DNA from 2 places in the Solibacillus daqui genome. Region 2 is predicted to be linked to the other one. Evidence: a T-box and tRNA genes for the amino acid it is inferred to sense, from the RefSeq annotation. Region 2 holds a T-box; the other holds one or more tRNA genes.
The links. The T-box of region 2 lies ahead of tyrS (tyrosine--tRNA ligase). A T-box ahead of a tRNA ligase gene usually reads a tRNA of that ligase, here a tRNA-Tyr.
Positions count from the first base shown of each region.

Region 1: it has a tRNA-Tyr gene. The T-box ahead of tyrS (tyrosine--tRNA ligase) is inferred to sense a tRNA for this amino acid. The anticodon was not compared.

Region 1 is NZ_CP114887.1:3,418,395-3,433,564, reverse strand. Features, by position in the region: gene O7776_RS16905 (glutamate-1-semialdehyde 2,1-aminomutase) at 1-399, opposite strand, end outside; gene bcp (thioredoxin-dependent thiol peroxidase) at 533-1,000, shown strand; gene O7776_RS16895 (D-2-hydroxyacid dehydrogenase) at 1,025-1,972, shown strand; gene perR (peroxide-responsive transcriptional repressor PerR) at 2,150-2,596, shown strand; gene O7776_RS16885 (YgzB family protein) at 2,685-3,026, opposite strand; gene O7776_RS16880 (nucleotidyltransferase-like protein) at 3,332-4,225, shown strand; rRNA gene O7776_RS16875 (16S ribosomal RNA) at 4,566-6,117, shown strand; rRNA gene O7776_RS16870 (23S ribosomal RNA) at 6,421-9,349, shown strand; rRNA gene rrf (5S ribosomal RNA) at 9,464-9,579, shown strand; tRNA gene O7776_RS16860 (tRNA-Asn) at 9,594-9,669, shown strand; tRNA gene O7776_RS16855 (tRNA-Ser) at 9,680-9,771, shown strand; tRNA gene O7776_RS16850 (tRNA-Glu) at 9,787-9,861, shown strand; tRNA gene O7776_RS16845 (tRNA-Val) at 9,889-9,964, shown strand; tRNA gene O7776_RS16840 (tRNA-Met) at 9,986-10,060, shown strand; tRNA gene O7776_RS16835 (tRNA-Asp) at 10,064-10,139, shown strand; tRNA gene O7776_RS16830 (tRNA-Phe) at 10,163-10,238, shown strand; tRNA gene O7776_RS16825 (tRNA-Thr) at 10,246-10,321, shown strand; tRNA gene O7776_RS16820 (tRNA-Tyr) at 10,328-10,411, shown strand; tRNA gene O7776_RS16815 (tRNA-Trp) at 10,421-10,494, shown strand; tRNA gene O7776_RS16810 (tRNA-His) at 10,521-10,596, shown strand; tRNA gene O7776_RS16805 (tRNA-His) at 10,635-10,710, shown strand; tRNA gene O7776_RS16800 (tRNA-Gln) at 10,738-10,812, shown strand; tRNA gene O7776_RS16795 (tRNA-Gly) at 10,820-10,894, shown strand; tRNA gene O7776_RS16790 (tRNA-Cys) at 10,902-10,975, shown strand; tRNA gene O7776_RS16785 (tRNA-Leu) at 11,025-11,106, shown strand; gene nagB (glucosamine-6-phosphate deaminase) at 11,402-12,115, shown strand; gene O7776_RS16775 (S66 peptidase family protein) at 12,419-13,330, shown strand; gene O7776_RS16770 (hypothetical protein) at 13,588-14,097, opposite strand; gene O7776_RS16765 (B3/B4 domain-containing protein) at 14,111-14,800, opposite strand; gene queG (tRNA epoxyqueuosine(34) reductase QueG) at 14,893-15,170, shown strand, end outside.
Region 2 is NZ_CP114887.1:2,976,381-2,991,550, reverse strand. Features, by position in the region: gene argB (acetylglutamate kinase) at 1-632, shown strand, start outside; gene O7776_RS14595 (acetylornithine transaminase) at 629-1,786, shown strand; gene O7776_RS14590 (transglycosylase domain-containing protein) at 1,838-4,654, opposite strand; T-box leader at 4,838-5,041, shown strand; gene tyrS (tyrosine--tRNA ligase) at 5,119-6,390, shown strand; gene O7776_RS14580 (PstS family phosphate ABC transporter substrate-binding protein) at 6,498-7,673, shown strand; gene O7776_RS14575 (Yip1 family protein) at 7,754-8,371, shown strand; gene O7776_RS14570 (Y-family DNA polymerase) at 8,931-10,163, shown strand; gene O7776_RS14565 (YolD-like family protein) at 10,175-10,504, shown strand; gene O7776_RS14560 (YhjD family protein) at 10,504-10,860, shown strand; gene O7776_RS14555 (hypothetical protein) at 11,217-11,477, opposite strand; gene O7776_RS14550 (ferritin-like domain-containing protein) at 11,511-11,933, opposite strand; gene O7776_RS14545 (MmcQ/YjbR family DNA-binding protein) at 12,211-12,570, opposite strand; gene O7776_RS14540 (hypothetical protein) at 12,804-12,962, shown strand; gene O7776_RS14535 (hypothetical protein) at 13,020-13,193, shown strand; gene O7776_RS14530 (hypothetical protein) at 13,129-13,485, shown strand; gene O7776_RS14525 (VOC family protein) at 13,653-14,063, shown strand; gene rpsD (30S ribosomal protein S4) at 14,458-15,060, opposite strand.

The DNA of each region.
Region 1 (15,170 bases), 440 kb from region 2:
CGTAAAGGCACGTGCTACACGTACACAAGTCATTACTGCTTCAGTACCAGAGTTATTGAAGCGTACTTTATCCAATGTAGGAATTGCTTCTTTTAACATTTTGGCAAATATAATTTCATGCTCCGTTGGTGTACCGAATAATACACCAGTTTCAGCCGCGTGTGCAATTGCTTTTGCAATATGTGGGTGACCATGACCCGTTACGATTGGGCCGTATGCTGCTAAATAGTCAATATAGCGGTTACCATCTACGTCCCAGAAGTAAGCACCTTTACCACGTGCCATAACGACAGGAGCGCCACCGCCTACCGCTTTATAAGAGCGTGATGGGCTATTTACACCACCAACAATATGTTGTAGTGCTTCTTCGTGCAGTTGTTCAGATTTTGTATGATTCATCATTTATTCCTCCAAATATGGTTACATTAAAAGATTCTCTTCTATTGTAGTATGTAATAGTGTTCTACGCCAAAGAATTTGAAACAACGGGCATTGTTTTGTACGATAGAAGAAAATTTGGAGGGAATTGCATATGACGTTAGAAAATTTACAAGCACCAAACTTTACATTACAAAATGAAAATGGAGAGCAGGTAAGCTTACAAGATTATCAAGGTAAAAACGTAATCTTATACTTTTACCCGAAAGATTTAACGCCGGGCTGTACAACACAGGCTTGCGATTTCCGTGATCGCTATGAGGATTTTTCGGATTTAAATGCGATTATTTTAGGGGTGAGCTTGGATAATGCCGCGAAGCACACGAGATTTATCGAAAAGCATGGACTGCCGTTTTCATTGTTAGTAGACCATGACCATAAAGTAGCGGAAGCGTATGGTGTGTGGACATTGAAGAAAAATTTCGGCAAGGAATATATGGGGATTGAGCGTTCGACATTTTTAATTAACAAACTGGGGATTGTGGAAAAGGAATGGCGCAAAGTACGTGTCAAAAACCATATTGAAGATGTGTTAAACTATTTAAAAACAAGCACAAATTAATTGTGCATACAAAGGGGAGTCATTATGGTAAACGTTTATTTTACATTTGAACCGCGCGAAGATTTAAGAAAACCACTTATCACAGAATTTCCGCAAGTGGATTTTGTATTCGATTCGAAGCTAGATACAGAAAAGCTAAGAGCGGCAGAAATTTTAGTTACTTATGGTGAAGATTTAAAGGCCGAGCATTTACAAAATGCCGACAAACTACAATGGATTTTTGTTGCATCAGCAGGAATTGAAAAAATGCCAGCCGAGGCGATTGCAGCACGAGATATTTTCGTATCAAATGTGCGCGGTATACATAAAAAACCAATGACCGAGTCGATCCTAGCGCATATTTTGGCGTACAAACGTGCATTGCCATTCGTTTATGAGCAACAGAAAAAGCACGAATGGAATAAAAAAGCGCGTTTATCGGAGTTGAATGGGAGTACTGCACTTATTATCGGACCAGGTGCTATTGGTAGCGAAATAGGGCGTATTTTACAAGCGTTTGATGTCTATACAATTGGCTGTAACCGTTCGGGTGAGCAAGCATCATTCATGAATGAAACGCATAAACTAGATGTATTAAAGGATCAACTACCAAATGCGGATATTGTTATTTCAATGCTCCCATCTACAGCGGAAACCAAACATTTATTGACGCGTGAGCATTTTGAATTAATGAAGGATTCAGCGCTGTTCATGAATTTCGGTCGTGGGGATTTAGTGAAAACAGATACGCTTGTTGAGGTGCTAACGGAGAAATTGATTGCCCATGCGGTACTAGATGTTTATGAAATCGAACCGTTACCTGCAGAAAGTCCACTATGGGAGATGGAAAATGTTACATTATCACCACACTTTTCAAGCCATTCTTCACGCTATGTAGAACGTAGCTTAAATATTTTTAAGCCAAGTTTACATAAGTGGTTAGCTGGTGACCGTGATTTAGAAAACAAAATGGTTATTTTACGAGGCTACTAATTGAGAATGACTACTGCGTAAATCAAAGCTTTGTGATTGTCGTTTTCAATTAGTTAAATCAAAAATAGACTTTTACTCTGATTGGAGTAAGCAATTGTTGACAAGCTGTTGATAAATTCGCTACACTATTTATAACAATTATAAATTAATAATATGTATGAAAAGAGGTGCATGACGATGTCTGAAATGCATTTAAAAGATGCGCTAGACACGTTAAAGACTACTGGTGTACGAATTACTCCTCAGCGTCATGCGATTTTAGAATATTTAATTCAAAGTATGATTCACCCTACAGCTGATGATATTTACAAAGCGCTATGTGATAAGTTTCCAAATATGAGCGTAGCGACAGTATATAACAACCTACGTGTTTTCCGGGAAGTTGGCTTAGTAAAAGAACTTACCTATGGGGATGCAGCAAGCCGTTTTGATTTTGTAACAGGTGATCACTATCATATGATTTGTGAATGCTGTGGTAAAATTGTCGATTTTCACTATCCTGGTTTAAATGAAGTTGAGCAGTTTGCTTCACAAGTAACAGGTTTTGAAGTTAATTCGCATCGCTTAGAGGTATATGGTACATGTCCTGACTGTCTTACAGCAGGTGCAAAGAAAGTTGAATAATATACGCAGAACCCTAGCAGCTAAGTTAGTTACTAGGGTTTTTTGGTGAGGAAAAAGTGCATTCATCAAATGGAATGCACTTTAGTCGTTATCTTTTATTGTATGCTTGATCGAATTCCTTACCTTCTAATGTAGGGTCAAGTGTCAACGTTTCATTGCAGTACATGCAAATATCAACGCGTCCTAAGACCTTTGTCCACTTACCACATCCAGGACACACAACTTGTACAGCTTTGGTGGATAGTAAACCAATCCAAAGATAAACAACCGTACTACCAATAATACAAATAAGCCCAAGCGAGATGAAGATTAATACTAAAATTGGATTGTTTTTAAAGAAAATCGCACCATACATAACAACGAAGCCTATGAAAACAAGAGATAATGCAAAGGAACGGATTTTATTAATTTTACTATTATATTTTTTCATTTCGTGTGCCTCCTAATCTAAAATATACTATAACATATATTGGATTAAAATTTGTAGATGTGAAAAAATTTGGATAATCCATTGATGCACCGTTTTTTATTGAGTACCATTATAAAAAAGGATTTGAATTATTAACGTCGAACTCAATAATAAATAAGTTCAAAAGTCATAATGGATGTTTTTTTAATATTGGTATTCATTGAATTAACAAAAATAAGACGGAATGGACTAGTTAATTTGCCTTAGAGCATTTACAATAACTAATAAACAATTTCGAAGTAGCGCAATTTTTAGGGGGATTTGATATGGAACATATTTTAAGACCGATTTATCAAGAGCGTGCGAGTCAGCCTGATACTTTGGGGGTCATTTTGATTAATAAGCGTGAAGGCGCTGAAAATATGACCGATACATTCGATGCTGTTCTTCTTATAATAGTAAAAGAAAGTGATACACCAATTTATTCTAAGCATTATTCATACGGTGATGCAAAAATGGTGATGCATATTATTACAGAAGAACGTTTACGTAAATGGATTTTCATTGGTTCGAACCGTCGTTTAGTAGACTGGCTATTTCATGGTAAAATTATGTTTGATCGCAATGAGTTTTTGTTCAAGCTTCGTTCAGAGATGCAAGAGTTCCCGTTTTTTGGGCGTAAGTTAAAAACAGGTATTCAATTTGCTAAACTAATTCGCCGTTATCAAGAGGGGGAAGAGCTATTTGAAGATGGTCATTATTTAGATGCTTATAATCATGTTGTAGCATTATTGCATCATTTAGGTAGACTTTCTATTATTGATAGCGGTCATTACCCAGAAGTGACGGTATGGGCACAAGTAAAACGCAACGATCCAGCTATTTATAAATTATATGAAGAGTTAATTTTGAGTAATGAAAGCTTAGAAAAACGTTTAGAGCTGCTATTTTTAGCAGGTGAATTTTTAATTAATTCAAGAACGAATGATGGTGCACAGCATATTTTAGAAATGATGCTAACTCAGCCATCTTGGACAATTCAAGAGCTACATGATCAGCCAGAGTTAAGCTACTACTCAACGGATTTAGAAGTGTTTGTTGAATATTTAATTGAACGGGGGTTAATTATGGTTGAAGAAGTAATTGCGAAAAATGAGGCAATCTTCCATCGTAATTATTACGTTGACCCACAGTTTGTTGAAAGAGAATATGGTTTATAATAATAGTTTTCAGAGCGTCTAATACGCTCTGAAAAATTTTTTTAAAAAAGTATTGACGTATTGAATGAAAGTATTGTAGTATATTAAATGTCGCTAAGACGTACTCGGAAAAACAACAAAATCGCTTTTGAAACTGCTCGAAAAACTTTTTACAAAAAATGATTGACAGTGAAAGATAGAAATGTTAAATTAGAGAAGTCGCTAAAACGACATTGAAACAACATGAACCTTGAAAACTGAACAAGCAACGTTAATGAATATAGCTTCTTAAATGAAGCGAAAATGATTTCTAACTTAATTGTTAGAATCGCTAGCAAAGCAAATGAGCTTTCAAACTACTTTTATGGAGAGTTTGATCCTGGCTCAGGACGAACGCTGGCGGCGTGCCTAATACATGCAAGTCGAGCGAATGGATTTGGAGCTTGCTCCAATGACATTAGCGGCGGACGGGTGAGTAACACGTGGGTAACCTACCCTATAGACTGGGATAACTTCGGGAAACCGGAGCTAATACCGGATAATACTTTGAACCACATGGTTGGAAGTTGGAAGATGGTTTCGGCTATCACTATAGGATGGACCCGCGGCGCATTAGCTAGTTGGTGAGGTAACGGCTCACCAAGGCGACGATGCGTAGCCGACCTGAGAGGGTGATCGGCCACACTGGGACTGAGACACGGCCCAGACTCCTACGGGAGGCAGCAGTAGGGAATCTTCCACAATGGACGAAAGTCTGATGGAGCAACGCCGCGTGAGTGAAGAAGGATTTCGGTTCGTAAAACTCTGTTGCAAGGGAAGAACAAGTAGCGTAGTAACTGGCGCTACCTTGACGGTACCTTGTTAGAAAGCCACGGCTAACTACGTGCCAGCAGCCGCGGTAATACGTAGGTGGCAAGCGTTGTCCGGAATTATTGGGCGTAAAGCGCGCGCAGGTGGTTCCTTAAGTCTGATGTGAAAGCCCCCGGCTCAACCGGGGAGGGTCATTGGAAACTGGGGAACTTGAGTGCAGAAGAGGAAAGTGGAATTCCAAGTGTAGCGGTGAAATGCGTAGAGATTTGGAGGAACACCAGTGGCGAAGGCGACTTTCTGGTCTGTAACTGACACTGAGGCGCGAAAGCGTGGGGAGCAAACAGGATTAGATACCCTGGTAGTCCACGCCGTAAACGATGAGTGCTAAGTGTTGGGGGTTTCCGCCCCTCAGTGCTGCAGCTAACGCATTAAGCACTCCGCCTGGGGAGTACGGTCGCAAGACTGAAACTCAAAGGAATTGACGGGGGCCCGCACAAGCGGTGGAGCATGTGGTTTAATTCGAAGCAACGCGAAGAACCTTACCAGGTCTTGACATCCCATTGACCACTGTAGAGATACAGTTTTCCCTTCGGGGACAACGGTGACAGGTGGTGCATGGTTGTCGTCAGCTCGTGTCGTGAGATGTTGGGTTAAGTCCCGCAACGAGCGCAACCCTTGTTCTTAGTTGCCATCATTTAGTTGGGCACTCTAAGGAGACTGCCGGTGATAAACCGGAGGAAGGTGGGGATGACGTCAAATCATCATGCCCCTTATGACCTGGGCTACACACGTGCTACAATGGACGGTACAAACGGTTGCCAACCCGTGAGGGGGAGCTAATCCGATAAAACCGTTCTCAGTTCGGATTGTAGGCTGCAACTCGCCTACATGAAGCCGGAATCGCTAGTAATCGCGGATCAGCATGCCGCGGTGAATACGTTCCCGGGCCTTGTACACACCGCCCGTCACACCACGAGAGTTTGTAACACCCGAAGTCGGTGAGGTAACCTTTATGGAGCCAGCCGCCGAAGGTGGGATAGATGATTGGGGTGAAGTCGTAACAAGGTAGCCGTATCGGAAGGTGCGGCTGGATCACCTCCTTTCTAAGGATTTTTCGGAATTCATTCCTAGGGAATGAAACATTAACGGTTGCTGTTCAGTTTTGAAGGTTCATTCTTAATTGAATGGAATACTTCAAAAAAATATTTGCTCCTGCCGCTAGCGCTATCGTCGCAAGACTGCATGAAGCAAATTCAGTGAAGCTTAGTCACGATGTGATGGAAGTTCGCTGTCTTGTTCTTTGAAAACTGGATAAAACGACATTGATAAGTAATAAACAAACATAGATCAAGTAATTGATCGTGCAATATCCTTAAAATCTTACTTTTTAAGTAAGTTTAACTTTTGGTTAAGTTAATAAGGGCGCACGGTGGATGCCTTGGCACTAGGAGTCGATGAAGGACGGCACTAACACCGATATGCCTCGGGGAGCTGTAAGTAAGCTTTGATCCGGGGATTTCCGAATGGGGGAACCCACTATCTTTAATCGGATAGTATCTACACGTGAATACATAACGTGATGAGGACAGACGCAGGGAACTGAAACATCTAAGTACCTGCAGGAACAGAAAGAAAATTCGATTCCCTGAGTAGCGGCGAGCGAAACGGGAAGAGCCCAAACCAAAGAGCTTGCTCTTTGGGGTTGTAGGACACTCTATACGGAGTTACAAAAGATTGGATTAGACGAAGCGACTTGGAAAGGTCCGCGAAACAAGGTAAAAGCCCTGTAGTCAAAAGTTCAGTCCCTCCAGAGTGGATCCTGAGTACGGCGGAACACGTGAAATTCCGTCGGAATCCGGGAGGACCATCTCCCAAGGCTAAATACTACCTAGTGACCGATAGTGAACCAGTACCGTGAGGGAAAGGTGAAAAGCACCCCGGAAGGGGAGTGAAATAGATCCTGAAACCGTGTGCCTACAAGTAGTTAGAGCCCGTTAATGGGTGATAGCGTGCCTTTTGTAGAATGAACCGGCGAGTTACGATTACGTGCGAGGTTAAGTTGATAAGACGGAGCCGCAGCGAAAGCGAGTCTGAATAGGGCGAATTAGTACGTGGTCGTAGACCCGAAACCAGGTGATCTACCCATGTCCAGGATGAAGGTGAGGTAACACTTACTGGAGGTCCGAACCCACGCACGTTGAAAAGTGCGGGGATGAGGTGTGGGTAGCGGAGAAATTCCAATCGAACTTGGAGATAGCTGGTTCTCTCCGAAATAGCTTTAGGGCTAGCCTCGTGATTGAGAATACCGGAGGTAGAGCACTGTTTGGACTAGGGGGCATCTCGCTTTACCGAATTCAGACAAACTCCGAATGCCGGATATTTATACACGGGAGTCAGACTGCGAGTGATAAGATCCGTAGTCAAAAGGGAAACAGCCCAGACCACCAGCTAAGGTCCCAAAGTAATCGTTAAGTGGAAAAGGATGTGGCGTTGCTTAGACAACCAGGATGTTGGCTTAGAAGCAGCCATCATTTAAAGAGTGCGTAATAGCTCACTGGTCGAGTGACGCTGCGCCGAAAATGTATCGGGGCTAAACGATTCACCGAAGCTGTGGATGCATACCGTTGGTATGCGTGGTAGGAGAGCGTTCTAAGGGCGTTGAAGTCAGACCGGAAGGACTGGTGGAGCGCTTAGAAGTGAGAATGCCGGTATGAGTAGCGAAACATGGGTGAGAATCCCATGCACCGTATGACTAAGGTTTCCTGAGGAAGGCTCGTCCGCTCAGGGTTAGTCGGGACCTAAGCCGAGGCCGATAGGCGTAGGCGATGGATAACAGGTTGATATTCCTGTACTACCTCCCCACCGTTTGAGAAATGGGGGGACGCAGTAGGGTAGGGTAAGCAGAGCGTTGGTTGTCTCTGTTCAAGCAGTAAGGTGTGTGCGTAGGCAAATCCGCGTACTTTAACATTGAGCTGTGATGACGACTCCGTATGGAGGAAGTTCCTGATCTCACACTGCCAAGAAAAGCCTCTATCGAGGTGGGAGGTACCCGTACCGCAAACCGACACAGGTAGTCGAGGAGAGAATCCTAAGGTGTGCGAGAGAACTCTCGTTAAGGAACTCGGCAAAATGACCCCGTAACTTCGGGAGAAGGGGTGCTCTGGTAGGGTGTATAGCCCGAGAGAGCCGCAGTGAATAGGCCCAGGCGACTGTTTAGCAAAAACACAGGTCTCTGCAAAACCGTAAGGTGACGTATAGGGGCTGACGCCTGCCCGGTGCTGGAAGGTTAAGAGGAGTGGTTAGCGCAAGCGAAGCTGCGAATTGAAGCCCCAGTAAACGGCGGCCGTAACTATAACGGTCCTAAGGTAGCGAAATTCCTTGTCGGGTAAGTTCCGACCCGCACGAAAGGCGTAACGATCTGGGCACTGTCTCAACGAGAGACTCGGTGAAATTATAGTACCTGTGAAGATGCAGGTTACCCGCGACAGGACGGAAAGACCCCGTGGAGCTTTACTGTAGCTTGATATTGAATTTTGGTACAACTTGTACAGGATAGGTAGGAGCCAGAGATCTCGGAGCGCCAGCTTCGAAGGAGGCGTCGGTGGGATACTACCCTGGTTGTATTGAACTTCTAACCCATGCCCCTTAGCGGGGTAGGAGACAGTGTCAGGCGGACAGTTTGACTGGGGCGGTCGCCTCCTAAAAGGTAACGGAGGCGCCCAAAGGTTCCCTCAGAATGGTTGGAAATCATTCGTAGAGTGTAAAGGCATAAGGGAGCTTGACTGCGAGACCTACAAGTCGAGCAGGGTCGAAAGACGGGCTTAGTGATCCGGTGGTTCCGCATGGAAGGGCCATCGCTCAACGGATAAAAGCTACCCCGGGGATAACAGGCTTATCTCCCCCAAGAGTCCACATCGACGGGGAGGTTTGGCACCTCGATGTCGGCTCATCGCATCCTGGGGCTGTAGTCGGTCCCAAGGGTTGGGCTGTTCGCCCATTAAAGCGGTACGCGAGCTGGGTTCAGAACGTCGTGAGACAGTTCGGTCCCTATCCGTCGTGGGCGTAGGAAATTTGAGAGGAGCTGTCCTTAGTACGAGAGGACCGGGATGGACACACCGCTGGTGTACCAGTTGTCTTGCCAAAGGCATCGCTGGGTAGCTATGTGTGGACGGGATAAGTGCTGAAAGCATCTAAGCATGAAGCCCCCCTCAAGATGAGATTTCCCATTACGCAAGTAAGTAAGACCCCTGAAAGACGATCAGGTAGATAGGTTCGAGGTGGAAGTGTGGCGACACATGTAGCTGACGAATACTAATCGGTCGAGGACTTAACCACATGTTTACGAAAATCAATGAAACGTTTATCCAGTTTTGAAAGAATAAAAAAATATAATAATACTTGACGAAATAAGTTAATTAAAGTATAATAATAAATGTCTTTCAAAATTAGTCTAGTGATGATGGCAAAGAGGTCACACCTGTTCCCATACCGAACACAGAAGTTAAGCTCTTTAGCGCCGATGGTAGTTGGGGGTTTCCCCCTGTGAGAGTAGGACGTCGCTAGGCTAACATATAATTATTCCGAAGTAGCTCAGTTGGTAGAGCATCCGGCTGTTAACCGGCAGGTCGCAGGTTCGAGTCCTGCCTTCGGAGCCATCTAAATCTTGGAGAGTTGTCCGAGTGGCCGAAGGAGCACGATTGGAAATCGTGTATGCGGGTAACACTGCATCAAGGGTTCAAATCCCTTACTCTCCGCCAGGCAAACTTTTAAATGGCCCGTTGGTCAAGTGGTTAAGACACCGCCCTTTCACGGCGGTAACACGGGTTCGAATCCCGTACGGGTCACCATTAATTATATTTCATTATATCCAGCATGGAGGATTAGCTCAGCTGGGAGAGCACCTGCCTTACAAGCAGGGGGTCGGCGGTTCGAGCCCGTCATCCTCCACCATTAAAAATAATACAGTATTATCGCGGGGTGGAGCAGTGGTAGCTCGTCGGGCTCATAACCCGAAGGTCACAGGTTCAAGTCCTGTCCCCGCAACCAAAAGGTCCCGTGGTGTAGCGGTTAACATGCCTGCCTGTCACGCAGGAGATCGCCGGTTCGATCCCGGTCGGGACCGCCATTTTTAACAAATAATACATATATGGGTTTGTAGCTCAGTTGGTAGAGCATTAGATTGAAGCTCTAAGTGTCGGCGGTTCGATTCCGTCCAAACCCACCATATTTTTGCCGGTGTAGCTCAGTTGGTAGAGCAACTGACTTGTAATCAGTAGGTCGAGGGTTCGACTCCTTTCGCCGGCACCATTACCTGGAGGGGTAGCGAAGTGGCTAAACGCGGCGGACTGTAAATCCGCTCCTTAGGGTTCGGCGGTTCGAATCCGTCCCCCTCCACCATCTCTTTTTAGGGGCATAGTTTAAAGGTAGAACTACGGTCTCCAAAACCGTCAGTGTGGGTTCGATTCCTACTGCCCCTGCCAATTTACAAAAACAAAATACGATAGTGGCGGTTGTGGCGAAGTGGTTAACGCACCTGATTGTGGTTCAGGCATTCGTGGGTTCGATTCCCATCAGTCGCCCCATTTATTTTTTGTTTTATTATATTCTATTTTTTATTATGGCGGTTGTGGCGAAGTGGTTAACGCACCTGATTGTGGTTCAGGCATTCGTGGGTTCGATTCCCATCAGTCGCCCCATTATTATTAAATTGAAATTTCCTTTATTGGGGTATAGCCAAGCGGTAAGGCAACGGATTTTGATTCCGTCATGCCCTGGTTCGAATCCAGGTTCCCCAGCCATTCGTTTGCGGAAGTAGTTCAGTGGTAGAACACCACCTTGCCAAGGTGGGGGTCGCGAGTTCGAACCTCGTCTTCCGCTCCATAAATATGGCGGCATAGCCAAGTGGTAAGGCACAGGTCTGCAACACCTTTATCACCGGTTCAAATCCGGTTGCCGCCTCCATATTTTTAATGAAATCGGTTAATCCGGTTTTTTTTATATCCATTTTCTTGCCGATATGGCGGAATTGGCAGACGCGCCGGACTCAAAATCCGGTTCCGTGAGGAGTGTCGGTTCGACCCCGACTATCGGTATACTATTAATAAGGTTAACTGTCATAAACCTTATTAAAACAAGGCTTTCAACGATTAGTTGAGGGTCTTTTTTTATGAAAAAAATAATAAAGTTAAAATAGATAATGTGTTTATAAATAAATGTGGTTAATAAACAAAATAATAGGGTTATTAAAAGGAAATTTGTCGATTTATTATATAGCATATAATAAAATTTTTAGATAAAATTAACATGATGATGTTAAGAAATAAGATGGAGATATTAAAAATTACGCTCTAAAGGGAGAAGGTATAGATGATGACTACAGTATCGAATATAAATTGGATTGAAGCTGCAGATTATGATGAATTGAGTAAAATTGCAGCCAAAATTTTTAAAGAAGAGTTACAGAAACACCCTGAAATGGTGCTAGGTTTGGCAACGGGTGGGACGCCAGAAGGATTTTATAAAGAACTTGTTGAGGCATATAAAGCAGGCGAAATTTCATTTGAAAAGGCACAATCATTTAATTTAGATGAATATGTAGGCATTAATGCAGCAAATGAAGCAAGCTATCACTATTATATGGATCAGCAGCTCTTTAACCATGTGGATATGAAGACTGATAATATTCATTTACCAGAAGGTGATACAAATGACTTACAAACTGCTGCAACGCAATATGATGCGAAGATTGAGGCAGTGGGTGGAATTGATATTCAGCTTTTAGGTATTGGTGTTAACGGCCATATAGGATTTAATGAACCAGGTACTTCGTTTGATTTAGGAACAAATGTAGTAGAACTTACAGAGTCAACGCGTGAAGCAAATAAAATATACTTTAATTCGATTGAAGAAGTACCAACTCATGCAATTACAATGGGGATTCAAACGATTTTAAATGCGAAAAAAGTGGTACTCTTAATATCAGGTACATCAAAGCAAGAAGCAATAAATCGTTTACGTAGCGGTGTAATTACAGAGGATTTCCCAGCAAGTGCATTGCATAACCATTCAAATGTAACGGTAATTTATACTGACGTAAAATAGTAAAAGGGGTGCAGTATCCGATGCTGCACCTCTTTTTTTGAAAGTAAATAGTTTATAGAGGTAAAGACATCAACTTACGCTCATATTATGCGTGTCGTTTTTATATTAGAAATAAAAACGCCTGTGATGACCGCAATACCACCAGTTATTTGTGAAAGTAGTAGGTGTTCATCTAAAAATAGTATTGCAAAAATCGATGAAAATACGGGAATAAAATTTAAATAAATGCCGAGTAGCCTGGTAATGCGCTTTACATAAAACGCTATGATACAATAACGACAGTAGCAAAAGGAGGTCAAACAAATGAAAATTCGACCAGCAAGATTACAGCAAGGGGATACAGTAGGGGTAGTTAATTTAAGTAGTCCACTTACACAAGAAACATTAGGAGAAAAGCTAGCATTTTTAGACCAGCTTGGATTACGTTATAAATTAGGAAATACGATTCAAAGCTTTGAGGGCTATTTAGCAGGAACTGATGAAGAGCGTGTCGCTGACTTCCATGCGATGGTACAAGATCCAGAAGTAAAGGCAATTTTTTTAGCTAAGGGTGGCTATGGAATTCCACGTGTGATTGATAAAATTAGTTATCCATTATTAGAGGACAATCCTAAAATTATTTGGGGCTTTTCGGATATTACGGCATTACATACACAAGTAAATGAATTCTCTAATTTAGTAACATTCCATGGACCGATGTTATCCAGTCCACAAGGAGCACTAGATGAGCTATCACAGAAAATGTTCCAACAGTTATTCCAACCGATTGAAATTCAGTATACAGAAAGCATTGCCCCCCTTATGACAGTAATTCCAGGCGTGGTGCGAGGGGAGCTTGTTGGCGGTAATTTAAATCGCTTAGTCGGTACATTAGGTACGAAATTTGAAATCAATGTAAGCAATAAAATTGTCCTGTTTGAAGATATTGGTGAAAAGATTGAGCAAATTGACCATATGATGAATCAATTACGTTTAGCGCGTAAGCTAGAGCAGGCTGCAGGATTTGTAATTGGGGATTTCAATATGCCGGATGACACATCTAGTTATGAGGATGTAATTGAGATGATTACGGGCTATTTAAAGCCTTTTAATAAACCAACAGTTGCAGGCTTTAAAATCGGGCATTGTACGCCAAATGTTGCAATTCCATTGGGTGTGGATGCAATATTAAATGCGGATGAAAAGACACTAAGCATTTTGCCGGGCGTCGAATAAAGATACTACGCGCTTAAAGTGTCTTAGTATAGATCAAATAGCAAAGACCCTCTATTCACCAAAAGTGAGTAGAGGGTCTTTTAATAACGAGCAAAAATCAAGTAATTCGCTGATTGTTGTTAGCTTTGACAATGGTTGGTCATGAGTTAAAGGTAACAAAGTAACAGGTAAGGGTTGATTGGTTTAGACTAAGTTAAATTTGCATTTGCAAATGGGTCGCTCGTTATTACCTAGTTTGGAGTCTCACCGCCCTAGGATTAGTAATAATTTGAATCATCAAATGCAATTGCCACTTGATAATTTTTCGCGTTAATTGCGTTCGATAAACGATGTGCTTGTTTTTCAAGTTCGTTGGAACGGTTTAAATAGTCAAGTGGCTCATAAAGTGCGATACGGTATAGCATTGTTTCTCCGACTGAATGATAATACGATTCTTTATCTTCCATGCCGAGCTTTTTACAAAATGCTGCTTCAGCGCGCAATTGGTTTGCTAATTCAATGGCTTCAACAATCGGCATTTCTTCATCGTTAAAAACGATGGTATTGTCGATGTTTGCACGATAGATGAGTGCATCAAGCTTGCGTGAGTCGTAGCGTAGTTGTTTTAAATCGGTTTCTAGTTTTTCAAGTGTAAGCGCAGGTTGCTTTGGTTCCTCGCCTTTTTCGATTACTACATGTGTTACTTGATGTACCGCGACTGTCAGTTCTTGAATCTTCTTTGTAATGATACTTTTTAATTTTACGGATTCTGCTAAATTAATACTCAAATCTAAACACTCCTTAAAATTGAATTGTAGGGTTGTCCTTTGTTAGTATTGCTATCGTGTAATCGCCGCCATTAATTTGCGTAAACATATTGCCAGCACTTGTTAATAGCTGCTCTGCTTGTTCTACTTGTAGAGATGGCTGTAAATAATAGATTTGTAGTGCGTCCGTTGTGTCTTCTGTAACAGCGGTGCGTTTTGAGTCAACAAATGGGCTACCGAATGCACCGAGCGCATCTTGTGAATATAAAATATTTGCAAGTGCGTTAAAGCGACCGTTTAAGCCTTCGTAACCTGTGTTTTCATCACCAAGCGAGATTTCGATATCACCTTCAATAGTGCTTGTATCATAAATACCTATCGGAAGCTCGTATTGTAGCGAGAAGAAATTATTTAAGTCGACTGCCGAGTGAAACGGTGTTAGATAATTTTGCTTTGAGATTCTACGCATCAGACTTTCGGCAGAATGACGGTAACGATTAGGGTCAGCACCGAATGTTTTCCAAAGTTGGCGCCATTCTTTAATACCTGCACGTTCTGTTACCGGTGACTCCTGCAATTCAAAAAATAAATTTTCTTGGTAAAGTTGTGTACGGCCTTTAATCATTTGAGGAGATTCTGCCACGGTAATTTTGCTATAATGGATAAGGCCGATTTTTAATTGCTCGGCTTTGGAAAAGATTGTTTCGTTAATTGAAATTTTCATATGTTATCACCTATCTATTATTGTAATGGATTGAATTAAGAATTACTAAAATTTGCTATAGCTATTTGGAAGAAATGAAAGGGGCTGGGGAAATGAATGTGACACAGCTTCAGGCGCAACTTATTGAATATGCACAATCAATCGGAGTTGATAAAATTGGCTTTACAACAGCAGCACCGTTTCATGAACTAAAAAATCGTTTGCGCCGTCAGCAACAATTAGGGTTTCAATCTGGTTTTGAAGAATCCGACATCGAATTACGTACCGAGCCATTACGGTTATTAGATGAAGCCGAAAGTATAATTGCAATTGCGTTAGCTTATCCATCACGTATGGAAAATGCACCACAAGGAAAAAAAGGGGAGCGCCG
Region 2 (15,170 bases):
GTGGTGGCTCAGCAATTAACCGAGAACTCGCATCATTCGGGATTACATCGCATATTGTAAATGGCTTACGTGTCACTAGCGAAGAAATGATTGGTATTGTACAATCGACATTAATTGGTAAGGTGAACCCTGCACTTGTACATGAGCTTCATGCTGCTGACATTACGGCAATCGGATTAAATGGTTTTGATAACGCACTTTTAACAAGTGATTATTTAGACTTTGCTACGTATCAATATGTTGGTGAAGTGAAGAAAGTGAATGTGAATATTTTAAATATGTTAACATCAGCAGGTGTTGTGCCGGTCATTGCTTGTATTGGGGCTACCGAAGATGGTCAAGCGCTTAATATTAATGGTGATACGGTAGCAAGTGAAATCGCGCTTGCAGTGGGTGCGGATTGTTTATTACTCGTAACGGATGTTGCGGGAATTCGCATTAATGATGAATATCAAACAGAAGTAACACCAAGCTTAATCAATAACTGGATTGAAGAGGGCCACATTTACGGTGGCATGATTCCAAAAGTACAAGGGGCGTTAAATTGTTTACAAGCCGGTATTCCATCTGTCCAAATTGTCAATGAAACGTTGACAGGTACGACGATTAAAAGTGAGGAGCTAGTAGGATGAGTGCATTATTTCAAAATTACGCAAGAAGACCTTTCGCAATTGTCGAAGGGAAAGGAACAGAAGTTTTTGATACAACAGGAAAGCGTTATTTAGATTTTACAAGTGGTATTGCAGTTTGTAGCTTAGGGCATGCCCACCCAGTAATCGTAGAAGCCATTAAAACCCAAAGTGAAAAGCTATGGCATATTAGTAACTTATTTGAAAGTCCAGGACAAGAGCAACTTGCGGCATCGTTAGTAAAGGATATTCCATTAGATTACGCTTTTTTCTGTAACAGTGGTGCAGAGGCAAATGAAGCAGCAATTAAGCTAGCACGTAAGCATACAGGGAAACATAAAATCATCGTGTTCGAGCAAAGCTTCCACGGTCGTACATTTGGTGCGATGAGTGCAACGGGGCAAGATAAAGTACGCCAAGGTTTCGGCCCATTAGTAAGTGAATTTATTACACTACCGTTCAATGATGTAGAACAATTGAAAGCCTCGGTTGATTCTGAAACAGCAGCCATTATGCTTGAAATTATTCAAGGTGAAGGTGGCGTTAATAGTGTAACGGAAGAGTTCGCACATGCAATTGCGGACATTCAGGCAAACTCAGATATATTAGTCATTGTCGACGAAGTACAAACAGGTATTGGTCGTACAGGTACACGCTTTGCATTTGAACAAACAGCAATCAACCCAGACATCATGTCCATGGCAAAAGGGCTTGGTGGCGGATTCCCGATCGGTGGTATTTTAGCGAAAGAGAAATTTTTCAATACATTTAGCGCGGGTACACATGGTACAACGTTTGGTGGTAATCCATTAGGCGTTGCAGTAGCACAAACAGTCATTAACAACGTATTCGACGAAGCGTTTTTACAAAATGTGCAACAGAAATCTGCCTATTTTGTAGAAAAACTACAGCAAGCATTCCCTGAAGAAAAATACACGATTCAAGGGAAAGGCTTAATGTTAGGTCTTGGTTTAGGCGGAGAAGATGTAGCACCGTACGTAATGGCGTTAGATGAAGCGGGGTTATTAACGGTAGCAGCAGGTCCAAAAGTGATTCGTTTATTACCTCCATTAACGGTGACGGAGCAAGAAATCGATGAAGCAGTTGCAAAATTACAAGCAGTCATTAAAAATAGCAGAATCGAAGTGGATAAATAAAAAAACGCCCGAGTTCAAATTTGAGCTCGGGCGTTTTTGATCATTTTGAAGTTATTCTATAGTGTCGGTTGTGTCGTCAGGATTTTCACCAGAATCCGGTGTTTCCTCAGGGCTTGGGTTTTCTGGATTTTCCTCAGGTGTCGACGTATCTGGATTTTCTTCAGGAGCTGGTGGTTCTGGAACTTCGATAATTTCACCGACTTCATTAGAAATGGCCGATTCAAAGCCACTAATATCCACAGCTTTCACTACATAGCGTACGCCAGGTGAAACGTTCATTTGTAACCCATCAGAAGCTTTAATTGAACGAACAAACGATATACCGCCATCTGTAACACTATAAACGCGATAACCTACTACATCATTTGAAGCAGAGGCTGTCCAAGTTAAAGAACCATTTGCTAACTTAGCCCATACTGCTTCTGGAGCTTGGCTATCTGCATTAAACGTTGCTCCTGCAACAATCCCATTTCCTGAACTGGACGGCAGTAATTTGGCTGAATCGCCACCTAATTTGCCTAACATACGATCAATGAAGCTTTGGTTAAGTCCGAAGCCATTCATTTGTACGAATTCAGTAGGTGTTGTTGGTAAAGCTGCATATGTGCTTCCATTGATAACAACCGTTGTTGATGAAACGAAACTGTCATCTGGCTGTGTTGGTAAAAATACATTTCTATTAAATAAATCTGAACGAACTAGACCGGCATTTGCACAAGATGTGGATGGTGCTAATCCTGAAATACCGCAGAATGATTTGGTCACAACACCCTCAGGCTGCTTGAAGGTTTCTTTCGTCCCGATATATTCAGGGTTAATATCATAAAGCGCATTTAAATACTTGGCCCATAATCGGTTAACGCGATTACTTGGGTGCTGATAACGATTATTGAATGCATTGAGTGTGCGTGGTTTGTCATAGCCAAGCCATACACCGATTGAAATATTCGGGTTGTAACCGACTAACCACACGTCATTATGGTCTTGGGTTGTCCCTGTTTTTGCAGCGAAGTCAGATGAGAATTTTAGCTGGCTCTTACCTAATGTAGCTGTCCCGCCTTCTTTTAATACACCGCGAAGCATATCTGTCATCATGTAAGCTGTTTCTGGAGAAAATACTTGAACTGGCTCAGCTTTATGTTGGTAAATAATATTGCCATCTAAATCTTCAATGCGGTCAATCATATAAGCGTCAATAAATTGACCACCATTTGCAAATGTTGCGTAGGCATTTGTGTTTTCTTCAACAGTCGCTCCGTATGTTAAACCACCGATAGATGTTGAAAGATTGACAAAGTCACCTTTTGTTAACTTAGAGAAGCCCATTTTTTCTAAGAACGTTGCAGGGCGTCGATCTAAAATGGAATCATATAGACGTAATACTGCTAAGTTTTGAGAAGAAGCTACGGCTTGGCGAGCAGGAATAATACCTAGCTCTTGTTTTGGATTGTAGTTGACTGGTTCATAATTGTCATATGAACGCTTGAATTTGACATCGACAACCGGACTACCAGCACCAATAACGCCATATTCTAATGCAGGTGCATACGCTAACAGTGGTTTCATCGTCGAACCATTTGAGCGGTATGCCTTAGTAGCGTGGTTTAGCTGCTCTAGCTCATGATCACGCCCACCAACAAAGCTTAAAATTTTGCCGGTTTTGTTGTCAATGACGATACTACCTGTTTGTACAGGGACATCGACTTCAACTTCTTCACCAGTTTCAGGGTCTTTTTCTTTTTTCTTATATGTTTGACCGTACAGTGTGTAATCCTGTGTAACTTGTTGCATTGTGTCGTACATATCTTTATCAATTGTTGAATAAATACGGTAACCACCTGAACGTATTGTTCGGTCAGCCAAAATTGTATATTTATCTTTTAAGTTTGACTCTTCTTTTAAGCGAGTAGGGTCAATGCCGTCTTTTTCAGCAAGCATTGTCGCAAAAATTTCTTTCGCACGTTCTTCTAACTCAACAGTTAACCATGGATATTTATCTTCTGGACGTTCTTCGGGTTCTTTAAAATCTTTTTTAATATCATAGTTAATGGCTTCGTTGTATTCTTTTTCTGTAATATAGCCAACTTCTAACATACGGAATAATACCGTTTTCATACGGTCGATACCATGCTGCATTCCTTCAGCGCTTTTTATCTCACCCTTATTTGTAAAAGGTGTGTATTTAAATGGAGCTTGAGGAATTCCCGCAATGTAAGCCGATTGTGGTAAGTTTAGCTTAGAAGCACTAATTCCAAAAATACCTTGTGCGGCTGTTTCAATCCCCGCGATATTGCGACCGGATGAGTTACGTCCATATGGGATGATATTTAAATAAGCTTCTAAAATTTCTTCTTTTGACATGAAGTTTTCTAAGCGGTAGGCAAGTAAAATTTCCTTTGCTTTACGCTCATAAGATACTTCATTCGTTAGAATTTGGTTTTTAATTAATTGCTGTGTGAGTGTTGAACCACCTGTTTGCGTTGACGAATTTGTTACGTCTTGTAACAGACCACGAAGTACGGCTTTTGGTACAATACCAGGGTGCTCGCGGAAATATTCATCTTCTGTTGCAAGTACAGCATTAATTACGTTTGGGGATATATTTGCTAGTGATGTTTCACGTCGATCTAAATCTGTTCGGATTTTACCGATGTAAATATCATTTGCAAAGTAAATTTCACTTGTTTCTTCGTAGTTAAAAATTTGTTCACGCATTTCTTCTTTGGAACGTAACGGCTCATCCTTTACTAATGATGCAAAGTAACCAAAGCCAATCCCGCCGACTAAAATGACAACGGTCGTAATAAAAATAACTGCTAATAATGAAAGGTTCCAAAATACGTCACCTGTCATTCTTACATAACGCATTGGTTTTGAAGAAGCAAGGGTTTCGATTTTTTCATTTAATTGATCAAGCCATTTTTTTAATTGGTCAAGCCATTTTTTCACATCATCGCCCTCCTAAAATCTTGTTTATTATAGCATATTTGTTCTATAAACGAATATAATTATTGACATCATCCGAATTCTAAGTAGAATAGAGATTATAAATTTCAAGCATTGAAGAGTTTGCAGTAGTAAAAACGTTCCCTGATTTAGAGAGCTAGCGGTTGGTGAAAGCTAGTCATAACGCTTTTATGAATTACGTTCTTGGAGCTTGTACGCATCGTCAGCGATATAGACGCTTAAAGTGGAAGAAAGTTTTTTCTTCAAGCTGGGTGGTACCGCGTTAAATGACCATTTGACGTCCCTGCATGCAAGTTTGCGTGTAGGGGCGTTTTTTTATTTCCTTACAATGCAAATGTTAAAACATGTAAAAGGAGAGAATGACAATGACAAACGAATTATTACAAGATTTAGAATGGCGCGGCTTGTTATACCAACAAACTGACGCAGAAGGTATGGAAAAATTATTAAACGAGCAAAAGGTTTCGTTATACGTAGGGGTAGATCCTACAGCAGATTCAATGCATATTGGTCATATCGTACCATTACTGACATTACGTCGCTTCCAAAAAGCTGGCCATACACCAATTTTATTAGTTGGTGGTGCAACAGGTACTGTAGGTGATCCATCAGGTCGTTCAGAAGAGCGTCAATTACAAACAATGGAGCAAGTTGAGCAGAACGTACAAGGTCTTAAAAAGCAAATGGAACGTTTATTTGACTTCTCATCTGATAATGAAAATGGTGCGGTATTAGTTAACAACAATGACTGGGCAGGTCAAATGACGTTAATCGATTTCTTACGTGATTACGGGAAATTGATTAATGTAAATTACATTTTAAATAAAGATACTGTTGCTTCTCGTTTAGATTCGGGTATTTCATTTACTGAATTTGCATACACATTAATTCAAGGGATGGACTTCAATCACTTATACGACCACCACAATGTACGCATCCAAGTCGGTGGCTCTGACCAATGGGGGAACATCACAACTGGGTTAGAAATGATTCGTAAAACGCATGATGAAAACGCAAAAGCATTCGGTATTACAATTCCACTTGTAACAAAAGCAGATGGTACAAAATTTGGTAAAACTGCAGGTGGCGCAGTATGGTTAGATGGCAAGAAAACATCGCCATACGAGTTCTACCAATTCTGGATTAACACAGCCGATGCGGATGTTGTGAAATACTTAAAAATCTTCACATTCTTAAGCCGCGCGGAAATTGAAGCTTTAGCTGAAAGTGTTGAAGCAGAAGCACATTTACGTAAAGCACAAAAAACATTAGCTGCTGAAATGACCAAGCTAATTCATGGCGAAGAAGGATTAGCACAAGCTGAGCGTATTACAGCTGCATTATTCTCTGGTGATTTAAAAGCATTATCAGTAGATGAAATGAAAGTTGCATTTGCAGGTGTTCCTTCAGTAGAAGTGGCAAAAGAAGATAAAAACATCGTCGACTTAATCGTAGAAGCAGGCATCTCTTCATCGAAACGCCAAGCACGTGAAGATGTAACAAACGGTGCGATTAGTGTAAACGGTGAAAAAATTACAGATTTAGAATATGTAATCGACGGCAAAGACCGTTTAGAAGATGCATTCGCGATTATTCGTCGCGGTAAGAAAAAATACCATATGGTGAAATTCGCATAATTTTATTATAATATGAAAACACTTCAAGTCATTTGGGGTGTTTTTTTGTATTTTAGAGGGGATTTTTGAGAAAAAAGGGAAGTCCATATTAAAGAGAGGTGTCCGTTATGGATTTAGGTCAAATCATATTTCGTATTATGGGGCTAGTCGGTATTGGTATCGTGCTGGCAATGGGGACGATATTCTTGTTGTTAGTCGTATCATTAAATGGTGGATTCTATTACGTATCATTTATTATTGTTGTAGCGGTTGTTATTTTTATTGTTGCTACTTTGATGATGTTCCAGTTTTTTACGACGAAAAAAAGAAAGCAAGCTGTTGCAGTGTTAGCTGTCATCACGATACTTTTAGCTTTTATTACGCCGTTTAAGGAGATTTATAAAAATCAGATACCGACTGTTGATGCAGAGGTTGATATTTATCAATATATGCCATTTACAGAGGGGAATAATGTGACAAAGATTGACCATGAGGCGAGTATACAGCTACAGGAACCATTACCTATTATCGATGGTGCAACGGCATTTTATCCGCTTTATGCATCTTTTACAGAAGCAATTTACCCAAAGAAAGACTATCAACCTTATGAAAGCAAGGTAATGGTTAATAAAACACCAGCAGCCTATAAAAATTTAATAGATGGTCAAGTCGATTTAATTTTTGCTTTGGCCCCATCTGAGCAGCAAATTAATTATGCAAAAGTAATGGGTGTTGAGTTGAAATTAACGCCAATTGGCAAAGAGGCATTTGTATTCTTTGTAAATGCTAAAAATAATATTGATGGATTAACACTCGATCAAATTAAAGATGTTTATGCAGGAACCATTACGAATTGGTCAGAAGTAGGCGGTAAAGATGAAGACATTCGGGCATTCCAGCGACCACAAGACAGTGGCTCACAAACTGCTTTGCAAAATCTAATGGGTGACAAACCGATTATGGAAGCGCCAACGGAAAACATTGCACAAGGTATGGGTGGCATTATTGAAGAAGTGTCAAAATACCGTAATTACAAAAATGCAATTGGTTATACATTCCGTTATTATTCGAATGAAATGGTCAAAAATGATGAAATAAAATTGCTTGAAGTAGATGGTGTTGCGCCGACTGTTGAGATGATTCGCAGTGAAGCCTACCCGATAACGAATGAATTTTATATTGTCACAACGCAGAATAGTAATCCTCAAGTACAACAAATTATTGATTGGGTAACTTCAACGGAAGGGCAGCTGCTACTAGAAAAGGCGGGCTATGTTCCTATCACTTCTCCTACAACACCATAACTTTGTTGTTCATTAACTTTGAATCACTAGAAAGATATTAGTATAATAGATACTATACATTTTTTTAGGGGGTTCTATTTTTGAGTAATCTACCAAATACATTGGTTGATGATCGTCACGCGATTTTAAACATTGCTATAAAACCTCGTGATACGATTCGCTATGTATTAACTACAAAAAATCTTCCATACTTCATCTTTGTTGGGGTTGTTGGAATGTTTGCTAGCAATTTAATTAGCTTTGTCGGCTCGGAGTTTACAGGGAAATTTACACTTGGAGATATTGTTTACTCTACATTCATGTCGAGCTTTTTACTGTACTTCTTATCAACGTTATTATCAGCAGGGGTTTTGATGCTATCTGCAAAAGTGTTCGGTGGAGTAGGGAAGTTTAAAGAAATGTTCCGCATGATTAGTATGACAATGGTGCCGTACATTTGGATTTTACCGATTGTCTTATTTTGGATGCAGTTCGCACCACAGTCGTTTTTTAATATTCCATATATACTGCCGGGAATGGGCGATTATATTTTACAATTTATTTGTGGAACGCTGATCATCATTGCAAGTATTTGGACGTATGTCATTACAATTATCGGTATTTCGGAGGTACATAAAATTTCGAAATGGAAAGCGTTTTTTGCATCGCTATTTGTATTAATCTTATTAGTTATCTTGGCGCAGGCTGTGTTATTTTAACTTGCTTCTGCGGGGTCCAAACTCAGGCTAAGAACGCCGCGTCGTGCGGCAACTCTTGAGTGACCAACATCGTTTGGCCCAAGCTCTGCAGATGTAACAGATTTTTAGAGAAGTTTTTCGAGAGAACTCCAAAAAAATCTGGACAAGAGTTAGCCGAGGTGTAATTGAACAAAAAAGAAGGGCTAGTACAGAATTTATTTCTATACTAAGCCCTTTTAGCATTTATGTAGTTGTTTATGCGTTTGTTTTATACAATCAATGATATTTTCACGCTGCCATCCAGCTACACTCGAGGAGTTAATTACGATGTTTTACAATATACACAAAAAATAGCCATATATTTGAAGCCTGTTACCACTTTAAATGGTGGTAACGTGCTTTTTTGCGTTTAATCATAATTTTTCCAATAAAATTAAATTTTTTCTGTTTTAAAATAGAAACAAACGTTCTATAATAAAGTAATTAGGAACACATGTTCTTATTTATAAGAGAACGGAGTTGTTGGAAAGTGGGAGAATATCATTTATACGAAATTTTGCCTCGAAACAAAATCGTTTGTATGGACATGCACGCATTTTACGTAAGTTGCATAGCGTCGCTAGAAAATATCGATATTATGAATGTACCAATGGCTGTTGTAGGTAGTTTAAAACAATCCGGTTCGGTAGTCCTTTCAGCTAATCGCCCAATGAAGGAGCGCTTTAAAATAAAGACTGGTAACCGTTTATATGAGATCCCTAAACACCCAGATATAAAACTTTTTGAGCCCAAAATGGAATTTTTTATTCACATGTCAGTAGAAATAATAAAATTAGCAGCTACCTATGTCCCAATTGAATCGATACACGTTTATAGTATCGATGAATTTATGCTGAAATTAGATGATGTAACAAGTTTATATGGCGACGCAGAATCAATAACAAAATCCATACAAAACGCAATTTATCAGCAATTTAAAATACCTTGTTCAGCTGGTATGGGGGATAATATTTTGATGGCGAAATTGGCTCTAGACTTGGAAGGAAAAAAATCGGGCTTTGCTAAATGGACCTATGAGGATATACCGCACAAACTGTGGAAAGTAAGTCCCCTATCAGAAATGTGGGGAATAGGCAAACGAACCGAAAAACGTTTAAATGCTATGGGGATTTATACTGTTGGTGGGCTTGCTGAAGCTAATTTAGATGAACTCGAAAAGAAGTTTGGTGTTATGGGTAATCAATTATATTATCACGCATGGGGAATAGATTTAGCGCAAATTGGAGAGCAAGAAAATAGTAAAGATATAAAGCGTGGTCTGAGTTTTGGGAAGTCTCAAATGCTGATGCGTGACTATAATCATAAAAGAGAAATTTCTGTTGTTTTACTGGAAATGTGCGAGGATGTAGCAAAACGTGCACGAGAGAAGGGCTATTCAGCTAGAACAATTTCACTCGGTTTAGCACATAGTCGACACGCAATTATGTCTGATAATTTTTATCGCTCGCGTACAATTGAGGAGCCAACGAACGACACGCTTGTAATATATAATGTATGCAAGGAACTTTTAAATGAGTTTTATGGTGGTGAGCCAGCTCGCCAATTATCTGTGCGAATATCCAACGTTTCAAAAGAACGAGGTATGCAGCTTGATTTGTTTGACCAAGCGAAAGATAAACGTGCGCATTTAGCTCACACAATGGATAATTTACGGAATCGATTCGGTTCAACATCCATATTACGGGCAGTATCATTTACAAGTGCAGGTACTGCAAGGTCACGCCGACAGCTTGTTGCCGGGCATAAAAAATAGGGGGCGCTTCTATGATTAAAAATAGAGGTTTGGCTAAAAAATGGACTGGTATGATGATACCGGAGCACCTGCATCAAATAAAAGAGTGGCAAAATAGCGTAGGTAATGAGTACCCGAAAGAAAAAACGGATTGGGAATGGGACGAACTACAGCAGACCGTTGTAAAAGCATATCATCAAAAACAGCAAGTAGAATTGAATTTGTGGCGAGATAAATGGATTGTAGAAAAAGGGATTATAACGGCATTGCATTCTGGACATAATGAATTACTACTTGATACAGAATTTAGCGTTAAGCGCATTAAATACGGGGAAATAGAAAATGTTAGGGAGATTGAATAATGATTGCTCTCCAAGATCGTCAATTAGTGTATGAATTTCTAATGTTGGAATTAGCTATTCGGTCATTACAATATGATATAGATAATATGAAACATTTAAAATTTGCCGAGCTGTATTTTACCCAGCTAGACGGAGTACTGAAAAATTTACAAGTAGATTATCATTGGCGACGTAAAAAGTTGGTTGGAAAGAAAATACGATTTTACAAGTGGGTAAAGGTAGATGATTATTTTACAGACGCCATATTAGCCACTGATGGTGAAGATGTAGTAATTCGATTTTCTACCCATGTGCTAAAGCAAAACAGCCAATTATTGATAGAACAAAAAATGTTGCCAATAATCCATAAAGTATAAAACAACTCAATTCAGACCATGCTCGATTAGATATAAAATAAGCCTTCCACAGTTATAGATAGTGGCAGGCTTATTTATATCCATCTTAATTATTGAACTCGCCAGTAGCAATTAAATTCATTCCCCCGGCTAATCCCCCAATTATTTGAGTAGGTTTGATTAAATTTATAGATTATGTTGTTTATTTGGTGGATTGAGTTATTACGAGATTGAAATGGCATTCATGGCACATGTGCATTTTTTAGCCGAAGTGAAGGGCTATGACAAGGAGCAAGCCCTAGAAGAACCTTCTAAAAAGATAAAGACGGAAAGGGATTGCTAAGCAAGTGAAACAAAATGTGCAAAAACAACGAGGTTCATTTTCTTGAGTATTTAAGTCTATTTAGTTCCTTTGTTAAATATTGAACTTGTTTTTCTAATTCAGCTATTTTGATCGAGTTATTATCGTTGCTATTATTTGATTGTTGTGATTCCTCTAAGGCCATAATTGCTGCAATAGTAGCTAAACCATCACCTAATGTAGTAATTAATCCAGCAATTACAGCAAGTTTAGCAGCGTCATTATCTACACTTGATAAAAGTTCATTAATATTAAAATTCTCTTTTTTTTTACTCAAAATTCAACCTCCTAAAATAATCAGGATAAGGTGTTAATATTTGTTTATAAAAAATAAAAACCAAACAGCATGATTCTGTTCGTCAGAAGCGTTAGAACGAAACTGATTACTGATATAAGGCATATTAGATTCTCTAGATACCCGATGGTAAAAATCAACCGCTTCTTGTTCATCTTTAAATGCAGTTAAAATACCGCTTTTAAAATCATATGGTAAAGGCTCAGTTAATTGAGGTGAAGGTTGTTGGCCAGTGAGCCAGGTATACGTATAAGTAAAGCCCTGGTAATGTCGTATTTCATCATTCCTAATTTCTAAAATTCGATTTCTAACTTCTTCATTTGGAGCAAGTTGTGCCAAATGTTCATAAAATCGGATAGCATTGAATTCACCATTAATTGCATTATTAATGTCGAGAACTAACTTATCGTTTGAAGTTCCTTGTAAAGCGTGATACAAAAAGTCACGTCCTTTTTATTTATAATAGAAAATCACCTTATTAGGTATCTTATGGACTAAAGAGTAGAAAGGTGCCCTTATAAAGTCATTACCATTGAGGTTGTCGTACTCATCCAGCACCAACAAGACGATAGAAACACGTTATCAGAAATAGCGGAATTTGTTAAAGATGCGATTGTTAATGCTGAAATTATAAAATGACTTACTGAACAATTCGTCAATTACGCGTAGTAATATCCGCATAAAAAGACCTGAGCATCCACTCAAGTCAGCAAAATTATTTCGGATTGATTTGGTTTTGAACTTTCTTTGTGAGGTTTTCGAAAACTAGCTGGTAGGAATGAAGAATCAGATTTTCAATCAGATCATTGGATAAATCTGAATCAAAATAAATAGAGTTCCAGTGCGTCTTATTCATATAATAACCTGGAACAATGCCTTGAAAGGTTTCTCGTAACTCTTCAGCATGAGCAGGGGCGCATTTTAAAGTAATGATAGGCTTTCTTTCAGCGTCCCCACCCATCATTGCAAACATCTTTCCGCCAACATGATAACGATCCGCTTGCCAGTCTACTTGGTAATCATGTGTAGTTCCGGGTAGTGTGAGACAAAAAGATTGAAGTTTAGCTTTATCCATTTAACAGACTCCTTTTTATAATACGAACTTTGAAAACCCAAATTCGATTAGATTAATTATAATCAATAAATAATAAAATTTTCCAATATTATAGTGAATATGGCAATCTTAAATGTCGAAAAGAAAAGTCCTGTTTCTGAGTGAAAAAAGCCACAGCTTTGCAGAGCTGCGGCCTGGTAATTCTCTTTCGTATTATTCCAACAAGATTATTCTAGATAAAAGGGGGGGATTTTATGGCAGGGCAAGTTAAGTTAAATCGTTATCAATTAGACAAGGTGTTAAAGAAATATCGCAATAATATGTGTAAGTATAAGCGTATGAAAGATCAATTGGGCTCGTTTTCAGCTACGGCACATACTACAACATATGGAATTGAATTTCCCGCGTGTTGAGCCATTTCATCAAAGTAAAAACAAACAAGCTCGTATATACCTAATGCGACATGGATAATGGATCTTATCTATTTCCCGAGCAATTGGCGTGAGAGATGGCCAGATTATATTAAAGCTATGAACGAGTACCTAAGCGAAGGTAAAAATAAGCATGATGATGCGCTAGATGCAACAACAGGTATTGCCGAAAAGATTGATGGCGGTAACAGCGGAGCAAGAGAAGGTATTTGATGAACGGTCTCGCTACTGGATGGAACGCTTAGGATTGAATGCTAAGGACGTAAAAGGGCATAACGAGTTCCCAAACCAATCCACTAATTGCCCTGGAGATAATATGAACAATGTCCGTGCTAGATTAAATAAGCCTTTCACAACATCGTCTGTGGAGGACAAAGCGCGCGATCTAATTCGTAAAGCAGTAAAAGGTGGAGTATTTACATCACCGCATACTGATGTTGATAAGTACACAACAATTCAATTATTAGAGTACGCTCTTATTTATATTGAGCGTACACGTAAATAAATTTTAGCCCGTCATCACTCTTAAGTACAGTGGTGGCAGGATTTTTTGCATTTGCAGGGTAAGTACCAGACAAAACGGATTTACAATGATTTAGCCTACTTTTTTCAGCCAAATGTTGTAGAGTATTCTTCATCTTTTCTCTTTAAAATGAAAGTAGGGGGATGATTATGAAACAGTGGACAGAAACATTACACATAGCACAATTTCGCATCGCAAGACCAACAGATAAATTAGAACAAATAGAACGTTTTTATTGCGAAGGTCTTGGTCTAAAAAAACTCGGTGAATTTAAAGGGCATCGCGGATATACTGGCATAATGATTGGCTTACCAGATACATCGTATCATTTAGAATTTACAGAGCATATTCATGGAAGTCCATGCCCTGCACCGACAGATGACAATTTGCTCGTTTTTTATATGCCTAATACCACACAAATTCAAGCAATACAATCTCGACTCGCTAACATGGGCTATCCCGAAGTACCGCCAGAAAATCCATACTGGGAAGAAAAAGGTGTGACAATTGCAGATCCTGATGGTTGGCGTATTGTTTTAATGAACACGGAGGGTATTTAATAAATACCTAAAAAGTCACCAAGACATAGTTTACAGGGAGAGCGTGCCATTGCGTTAATTAAAAATGCAATGGCTACGAAGGTATTTCCATAGCCACATGATAATGTTGAAAATTACACAACAAGTCAATTATTAGAGTATGCACTCATTTATATTAAGCGTACTACTAAATAAATTTAAGCCGGTCACTCTGTAAAATTCAGTGGTGACTATATGAAAGGTTTTTTTTATGTATACATCTGCCCGATTTATATTAATATTTTCGGTCCCCCAGCGGTTCCCAAAAATTAATCGTAAATTATACTAAATTGAAAAGGGCATAGAAAATATGAAAACCCTTGGTATAACAGCGTTAAGCCGTTACCCCAAGGGTTAGAAAATCAACCGTTAAAAATTAACGAGAGTAGAACTCTACGATTAATTGTTCGCTGATTTCAGAAGATAATTCAGAGCGCTCTGGTAAACGTACAAAAGTACCTACTTTAGAGTCAGCATCGAATGATAAATATTCTGGTACAAAGCTGTTTACTTCGATTGATTCAGCAATTACTGATAAGTTAGCTGATTTCTCACGTAAAGAGATCGTTTGACCTGGTTTTACTGAGAATGATGGAATGTCAACGCGTTTACCGTCAACTAAAATGTGACCGTGGTTAACTAATTGACGAGATGCACGACGAGTGCGAGCTAAACCTAAACGGTAAACTAAGTTGTCTAAACGAGTTTCAAGTAAAATCATGAAGTTTTCGCCGTGTACACCTTGTAATTTACCAGCTTTATTGTATGTGTTTTTGAATTGACGTTCAGTCATTCCATACATGTGGCGTAATTTTTGTTTTTCAGTTAATTGTAGACCGTACTCTGATTTTTTACCGCGAGAGTTCGGGCCGTGTTGACCTGGTGCGTAAGGGCGTTTAGCGATTTCTTTACCTGTGCCGCTTAATGAAATACCAAGACGACGAGATAGTTTCCAAGATGGACCTGTATAACGAGACATAATTGTGTCTCCTCCTTTAAATTTGGTTTTTGTTGTAAAAGAAAAAACCAGTTGTACCCGATCTTAATAGGCATTTTATTTTCACGTATCTTCGCCCATGCAGCCGAAAG